Regions from separate parts of the Rossellomorea sp. NRS-1567 genome, predicted to be linked through region 3. Evidence: a T-box and tRNA genes for the amino acid it is inferred to sense, from the RefSeq annotation. Region 3 holds a T-box; the other regions hold tRNA genes.
The links. A T-box is a leader RNA that pairs with one kind of tRNA and senses whether it is charged. The one in region 3 lies ahead of ileS (isoleucine--tRNA ligase), so its partner is inferred to be a tRNA-Ile.
Positions count from the first base shown of each region.

Region 1 (2,233 bases), on a different contig from region 3:
CGCCGTTGGCTGGGCTAGCTGGATTCGAACCAACGCATGTCGCAGTCAAAGTGCGATGCCTTACCGCTTGGCTATAGCCCAATATAAAGGGCGACTGATGGGAATCGAACCCACGAATGCCTGAACCACAATCAGGTGCGTTAACCACTTCGCCACAATCGCCATGCTTAACATATCTTTGGCAGGGGCAGTAGGAATCGAACCCACACCAAAGGTTTTGGAGACCTTCGTTCTACCGTTAAACTATGCCCCTATATAATAGAGAGTTTTGTTAAAAATGGTGGAGGGGGGCAGATTCGAACTGCCGAACCCGAAGGAGCGGATTTACAGTCCGCCGCGTTTAGCCACTTCGCTACCCCTCCAAATAAAATAAATACTTAAAGATTCTTAAGTATAAATGGTGGCTCAGGACGGAATCGAACCGCCGACACATGGATTTTCAGTCCATTGCTCTACCAACTGAGCTACTGAGCCATATTATAAAGAAGATTAAATTTTCAAATGATCAACTTCCCTATTACTAAGTAATTGAAAATGGCGGTCCGGACGGGACTCGAACCCGCGACCTCCTGCGTGACAGGCAGGCATTCTAACCAACTGAACTACCGGACCAGAGTTTTTTGACGATAGTCAAAATAACTTTCATTATTTGCGCAAGCAAAATAGGTTTCATTACCTTGACGACAGTCAAAATAACTATCCATGCGTGACTCTTCAAGGGATATCCTATCCTAAGTCAAAATGGTATTGCGGGGACAGGATTTGAACCTGCGACCTTCGGGTTATGAGCCCGACGAGCTACCGAACTGCTCCACCCCGCGACGATATAAGTATGAAATTTCCCACGAAAGGAATTATGGAGGAGGAAGGGGGATTCGAACCCCCGCGGGCTGTTACACCCCTGTCGGTTTTCAAGACCGATCCCTTCAGCCGAACTTGGGTATTCCTCCGTGTATAATGGACCCTGTAGGACTCGAACCTACGACCGGACGGTTATGAGCCGTCTGCTCTAACCAACTGAGCTAAGGGTCCTTATAATCGTGCGTCATGTATTTAGTAATAGCGGCGGAGGGGATCGAACCCCCGACCTCACGGGTATGAACCGTACGCTCTAGCCAGCTGAGCTACACCGCCACGAAACGTTTACTATTCAATCTGAATCTTGATTAAGTAAGATTCAATGAAGTTTATTTGCTTACGCAAAAATCTTTGGTGGAGCCTAGCGGGATCGAACCGCTGACCTCCTGCGTGCAAAGCAGGCGCTCTCCCAGCTGAGCTAAGGCCCCAAAAGAAGTGGTCGGGAAGACAGGATTCGAACCTGCGACCCCTTGGTCCCAAACCAAGTGCTCTACCAAGCTGAGCTACTTCCCGATATATGGCGCGCCCGAGAGGAGTCGAACCCCTAACCTTTTGATCCGTAGTCAAACGCTCTATCCAATTGAGCTACGGGCGCTAAACAATTCATTTTATAAGAAACAATGGTGCCGAGGACCGGAATCGAACCGGTACGGTAGTCACCTACCGCAGGATTTTAAGTCCTGTGCGTCTGCCAGTTCCGCCACCCCGGCTAGTTTGGAGCGGAAGACGGGATTCGAACCCGCGACCCCCACCTTGGCAAGGTGGTGTTCTACCACTGAACTACTTCCGCGAAATATTATGGTGCGGGTGAAGGGACTTGAACCCCCACGCCTCGCGGCGCCAGATCCTAAGTCTGGTGCGTCTGCCAATTCCGCCACACCCGCATGGTGTTTCGCTGTCGCAAAACGATAAAATATTTTGCTTATGCAAAAATCTATGGTGAGCCATGAAGGATTCGAACCTTCGACCCTCTGATTAAAAGTCAGATGCTCTACCAACTGAGCTAATGGCTCATCTATACAGTAAGGAATCAAATGGTGCCGGCAAGAGGACTTGAACCCCCAACCTACTGATTACAAGTCAGTTGCTCTACCAGTTGAGCTACACCGGCATATTAATTACCCACTAACAAATAATGGTGGAGGATGACGGGATCGAACCGCCGACCCTCTGCTTGTAAGGCAGATGCTCTCCCAGCTGAGCTAATCCTCCATATTGGTGACCCATACGGGATTCGAACCCGTGTTACCGCCGTGAAAGGGCGGTGTCTTAACCGCTTGACCAATGGGCCATCTTGTCAAAGCGTCCCGCTTAAGGACATGTATAACTATATCAGTTAATTTCGCAGAAGTCAACTTCTAGTTAACAAAAAACG
Region 1 is NZ_JBITPL010000016.1:552-2,784, forward strand. It holds tRNA gene ACIFOD_RS11370 (tRNA-Cys) at 1-4, opposite strand, end outside; tRNA gene ACIFOD_RS11375 (tRNA-Gln) at 7-81, opposite strand; tRNA gene ACIFOD_RS11380 (tRNA-His) at 90-162, opposite strand; tRNA gene ACIFOD_RS11385 (tRNA-Trp) at 180-253, opposite strand; tRNA gene ACIFOD_RS11390 (tRNA-Tyr) at 279-362, opposite strand; tRNA gene ACIFOD_RS11395 (tRNA-Phe) at 399-474, opposite strand; tRNA gene ACIFOD_RS11400 (tRNA-Asp) at 536-612, opposite strand; tRNA gene ACIFOD_RS11405 (tRNA-Met) at 748-821, opposite strand; tRNA gene ACIFOD_RS11410 (tRNA-Ser) at 858-950, opposite strand; tRNA gene ACIFOD_RS11415 (tRNA-Ile) at 959-1,032, opposite strand; tRNA gene ACIFOD_RS11420 (tRNA-Met) at 1,061-1,134, opposite strand; tRNA gene ACIFOD_RS11425 (tRNA-Ala) at 1,211-1,286, opposite strand; tRNA gene ACIFOD_RS11430 (tRNA-Pro) at 1,295-1,371, opposite strand; tRNA gene ACIFOD_RS11435 (tRNA-Arg) at 1,377-1,453, opposite strand; tRNA gene ACIFOD_RS11440 (tRNA-Leu) at 1,480-1,568, opposite strand; tRNA gene ACIFOD_RS11445 (tRNA-Gly) at 1,574-1,648, opposite strand; tRNA gene ACIFOD_RS11450 (tRNA-Leu) at 1,658-1,742, opposite strand; tRNA gene ACIFOD_RS11455 (tRNA-Lys) at 1,796-1,871, opposite strand; tRNA gene ACIFOD_RS11460 (tRNA-Thr) at 1,894-1,969, opposite strand; tRNA gene ACIFOD_RS11465 (tRNA-Val) at 1,995-2,070, opposite strand; tRNA gene ACIFOD_RS11470 (tRNA-Glu) at 2,075-2,149, opposite strand.
Region 1: it has a tRNA-Ile gene. The T-box ahead of ileS (isoleucine--tRNA ligase) is inferred to sense a tRNA for this amino acid. The anticodon was not compared.

Region 2 (2,233 bases), on a different contig from region 3:
TGTATCGTTTTTGGCTGGTTGTGAGATTGATGGCGATGTCGAATTGAGGAGTGATTAGGAATGGATGAAAAATCTGGCGGTTGCTTGTTTAGGGTGGATAAACCCTGTTTTATGGGACAATAAAGGAGGAATCATGCATAGTGTAATCTTTGGAGGAGGTAGGGGGCTATTCAATACTTTGAGAAGATTAATGGGGAGATTAAGAGGTGGTTGATGCCTTTTATTCTTCGATGATCACTGACTGAATATCCCCTCACATCTTGCGATTATCGTATTGAAAAATTCGAGCTAATAAGAAGAGTGTAGAAGTTGATAATAAATGTTGGAAAGTCGATAATAAAGTGGCCAAAGTCGATAATATATGGTGGAAAGTCGATAATAAAGTGGTCATAGTCGATAATATATCCCTCGTACAGAAGTAGAAGCATGCTTTCTCATGTAAAACCGCTTATTTTAATCCCGATCTGGCTCCATACTCAATTAAATCGCTTCATTAAGTCATGTTTTTAATTTATTTTTAATAAAATGACCACCAATTTTACTTTGTACAACAAAAAAAGACTATCAAAAATGATAGTCTTTTTTTAGATGACCCATACGGGATTCGAACCCGTGTTACCGCCGTGAAAGGGCGGTGTCTTAACCGCTTGACCAATGGGCCATAATATGGCGGAGAAGGAGGGATTTGAACCCTCGCGCCGGTTGCCCGACCTACACCCTTAGCAGGGGCGCCTCTTCAGCCACTTGAGTACTTCCCCATATTATTGGCTCCGCAGGCAAGATTCGAACTTGCGACCGATCGGTTAACAGCCGATAGCTCTACCACTGAGCTACTGCGGAATAATGAAATGGTGGGCCTAAGTGGACTCGAACCACCGACCTCACGCTTATCAGGCGTGCGCTCTAACCAGCTGAGCTATAGGCCCAAAAATAATTGGAGCGGGTGAAGGGAATCGAACCCTCATCATCAGCTTGGAAGGCTGAGGTTTTACCACTAAACTACACCCGCACTATTTATATAAGAAGATATGGGGCGACTGATGGGAATCGAACCCACGAATGCCTGAACCACAATCAGGTGCGTTAACCACTTCGCCACAACCGCCATAATGTCTTCAAATAAAAAATGGTGGCTCAGGACGGAATCGAACCGCCGACACATGGATTTTCAGTCCATTGCTCTACCAACTGAGCTACTGAGCCTTACTTAGAGTATAATATTTAATTATGAACCATAATCTTACAAAAAGAAAATGGCGGTCCGGACGGGACTCGAACCCGCGACCTCCTGCGTGACAGGCAGGCATTCTAACCAACTGAACTACCGGACCAGAGTTTTTTGACGTTAGTCAAAATAACTTTCATTATTTGCGTAAGCAAAATAGGTTTCATTACCTTGACGTTAGTCAAAATAACTATCCATGCGTGACTCATCAAGGATTATCCTATCCTGAGTCAAAAATGGTATTGCGGGGACAGGATTTGAACCTGCGACCTTCGGGTTATGAGCCCGACGAGCTACCGAACTGCTCCACCCCGCGACGATAAAAATGAAATTCCCATTAAAGTAAATATGGAGGAGGAAGGGGGATTCGAACCCCCGCGGGCTGTTACACCCCTGTCGGTTTTCAAGACCGATCCCTTCAGCCGGACTTGGGTATTCCTCCGTAATGAAATGGTACTTGGTGGACCTTGTAGGACTCGAACCTACGACCGGACGGTTATGAGCCGTCTGCTCTAACCAACTGAGCTAAAGGTCCCTTTTGGTAGCGGCGGAGGGGATCGAACCCCCGACCTCACGGGTATGAACCGTACGCTCTAGCCAGCTGAGCTACACCGCCAAGATACATTTAATATCAAATTAATTGATAGATGGATCTCTCAAATATCAATGACGTTTATTTTGCTTTCGCAAAAAAACCGATGAAGATTATTTTGCTGGTGCAAAAAAACTTGGTGGAGCCTAGCGGGATCGAACCGCTGACCTCCTGCGTGCAAAGCAGGCGCTCTCCCAGCTGAGCTAAGGCCCCAAAGAAGTGGTCGGGAAGACAGGATTCGAACCTGCGACCCCTTGGTCCCAAACCAAGTGCTCTACCAAGCTGAGCTACTTCCCGATAATATGGCGCGCCCGAGAGGAGTCGAACCCCTAACCTTTTGATCCGTAGTCAAACGCTCTATCCAATTGAGCTACGGGCGCTAAATGATTATATTGTTCTTTCCTTACTGACAATCG
Region 2 is NZ_JBITPL010000011.1:1,025-3,257, reverse strand. It holds tRNA gene ACIFOD_RS07000 (tRNA-Glu) at 590-661, opposite strand; tRNA gene ACIFOD_RS06995 (tRNA-Ser) at 668-758, opposite strand; tRNA gene ACIFOD_RS06990 (tRNA-Asn) at 766-840, opposite strand; tRNA gene ACIFOD_RS06985 (tRNA-Ile) at 850-926, opposite strand; tRNA gene ACIFOD_RS06980 (tRNA-Gly) at 936-1,009, opposite strand; tRNA gene ACIFOD_RS06975 (tRNA-His) at 1,030-1,105, opposite strand; tRNA gene ACIFOD_RS06970 (tRNA-Phe) at 1,128-1,203, opposite strand; tRNA gene ACIFOD_RS06965 (tRNA-Asp) at 1,255-1,331, opposite strand; tRNA gene ACIFOD_RS06960 (tRNA-Met) at 1,468-1,541, opposite strand; tRNA gene ACIFOD_RS06955 (tRNA-Ser) at 1,575-1,667, opposite strand; tRNA gene ACIFOD_RS06950 (tRNA-Ile) at 1,684-1,760, opposite strand; tRNA gene ACIFOD_RS06945 (tRNA-Met) at 1,765-1,841, opposite strand; tRNA gene ACIFOD_RS06940 (tRNA-Ala) at 1,955-2,030, opposite strand; tRNA gene ACIFOD_RS06935 (tRNA-Pro) at 2,038-2,114, opposite strand; tRNA gene ACIFOD_RS06930 (tRNA-Arg) at 2,121-2,197, opposite strand.
Region 2: it has a tRNA-Ile gene. The T-box ahead of ileS (isoleucine--tRNA ligase) is inferred to sense a tRNA for this amino acid. The anticodon was not compared.

Region 3 (2,233 bases):
GAACGTTTAAACTCCTTGAATGAACGTTTAGGTCATTTTACAAACATCGAGGAAACGTTAAACAAGTCAATCGTCATTGCTCAAGAAGCAGGGGAAGAAGTTAAGCGTAATGCAATGAAAGAATCGAAGCTGATCATTAAGGAAGCCGAGAAGAATGCTGATCGCATCGTTAACGAATCATTATCTAAAGCCCGTAAGATTGCCATCGAGATTGAAGAGCTCAAGAAGCAATCAAAGGTGTTCCGAACACGTTTCAAAATGTTAATCGAAGCCCAGCTTGATTTACTGGATACAAATGACTGGGATCAATTAATGGAATTAGATCTGGACGCAACAGATTTAAAAACTTTAAAAGAAGAAGAGACATTGTCTTGACGAAAAGCGCAATACTTTCATATAATTGAACAACAATCTAAATTGCCATATTGAAGGCTAAGACAGGGACAGTACGTTTCTTATGATATTTCCTTTCTAGCGAGTCGGGGACGGTGTAAGCCCGACAAGGAACAAAGGTACGGAAGATCACCCTCGAGCTCTACTCATGAAATCCACTTTTGGAGAGTAATGAATAGCGTCTTGTTCACGTTACGAATCAATACGAGTGAAGATCGATTTAGATCTTTATGAGGGTGGTACCGCGGGAAAAGCTTTCTCGTCCCTTTCCAGGGATGAGGAAGCTTTTTTTTGTTTCCAAAAGGGATAGCCTGATTAAGAATTGCAGGTTTTAGAAAAGATGGCAATTAAGAGAAACGTTTAGGAGGAAGATTTCATGGAGTATAAAGATACATTATTAATGCCCAAGACGGAATTTCCAATGAGAGGAAATTTACCGAAACGCGAACCGGATACACAGAAGAAATGGGAAGACATGAATATTTACCAAAAAGTGCAAGAGAGAACGAGTGATCGTCCTTTATTTGTTCTTCACGATGGACCTCCATACGCCAATGGAAATATTCATATGGGTCATGCATTAAATAAAATTCTTAAAGACTTTATCGTCCGCTATAAATCCATGAGCGGATTTCATGCACCCTATGTTCCAGGCTGGGACACTCATGGTTTACCGATAGAGCAGGCGTTAACGAATAAAGGCGTGAAGCGTAAAGAAATGACTATCGCAGAGTTCCGTAAATTGTGTGAGGAATATGCTTATGAGCAAGTTGATAACCAACGCACTCAGTTCAAACAATTAGGGGTACGTGGTGATTGGGATAATCCATATATTACTTTAAAGCCTGAGTACGAAGCTCAACAGATTAAAGTATTCGGTGATATGGCGAAGAAAGGATATATCTATAAAGGTAAAAAGCCAGTGTACTGGTCCCCTTCAAGTGAATCAGCCTTAGCAGAAGCAGAGATCGAGTATCAGGATAAGCGCTCTCCTTCCATCTACGTTGGTTTCGCTGTTACAGAAGGTAAGGGTGTTCTTGAAGAAGGGACTCAATTAGTCATCTGGACGACAACTCCTTGGACGATTCCTGCCAACCTGGGAATTGCCGTGCATGAAGATCTAAGCTATGTCGTTGTCAATGTGAAAGAAAGCAGCTATGTAGTGGCAGAGGATTTATTGGAAGAAGTTGCGAAGAATCTGGAATGGGAAGATTACTCAGTATCCAAAAAGCTTAAAGGTGCGGAGCTTGAACATATGGTGGCAAAACATCCATTATATGATCGGGATTCCCTTGTTGTTCTTGGGGACCATGTTACGACTGATTCTGGTACTGGATGTGTTCATACCGCCCCAGGACACGGGGAAGATGACTTCCTGGTAGGAAAGAAATATGGTTTGGATGTGTTATGTCCCGTAGACGATAAAGGAGTCATGACCTCAGAAGCACCTGGATTTGAAGGCTTGTTCTATGATAAAGCCAATAAACCGATTACCGAAAAGTTACAGGAAACAGGAGCATTGTTAAAGCTTAACTTTATCACTCACTCCTATCCACATGATTGGCGTACGAAAAAGCCTGTTATCTTTAGAGCGACGGCACAATGGTTTGCATCAATCGATAAATTCCGTAAAGAACTGCTGGAAGCTGTTAATGAAACAAAATGGGTACCTGCTTGGGGGGAAACACGCCTGTACAATATGGTCAGAGACCGTGGAGACTGGTGTATTTCAAGACAGCGGGCATGGGGAGTTCCAATCCCGGTATTCTATGCGGAAAATGGCCAGGAGATCATTTCAGATGAAACCATTGAGCATGTATCTAAGCTTTTCCGTGAATAC
Region 3 is NZ_JBITPL010000015.1:35,966-38,198, forward strand. It holds gene ACIFOD_RS09635 (DivIVA domain-containing protein) at 1-375, shown strand, start outside; T-box leader at 426-663, shown strand; gene ileS (isoleucine--tRNA ligase) at 770-2,233, shown strand, end outside.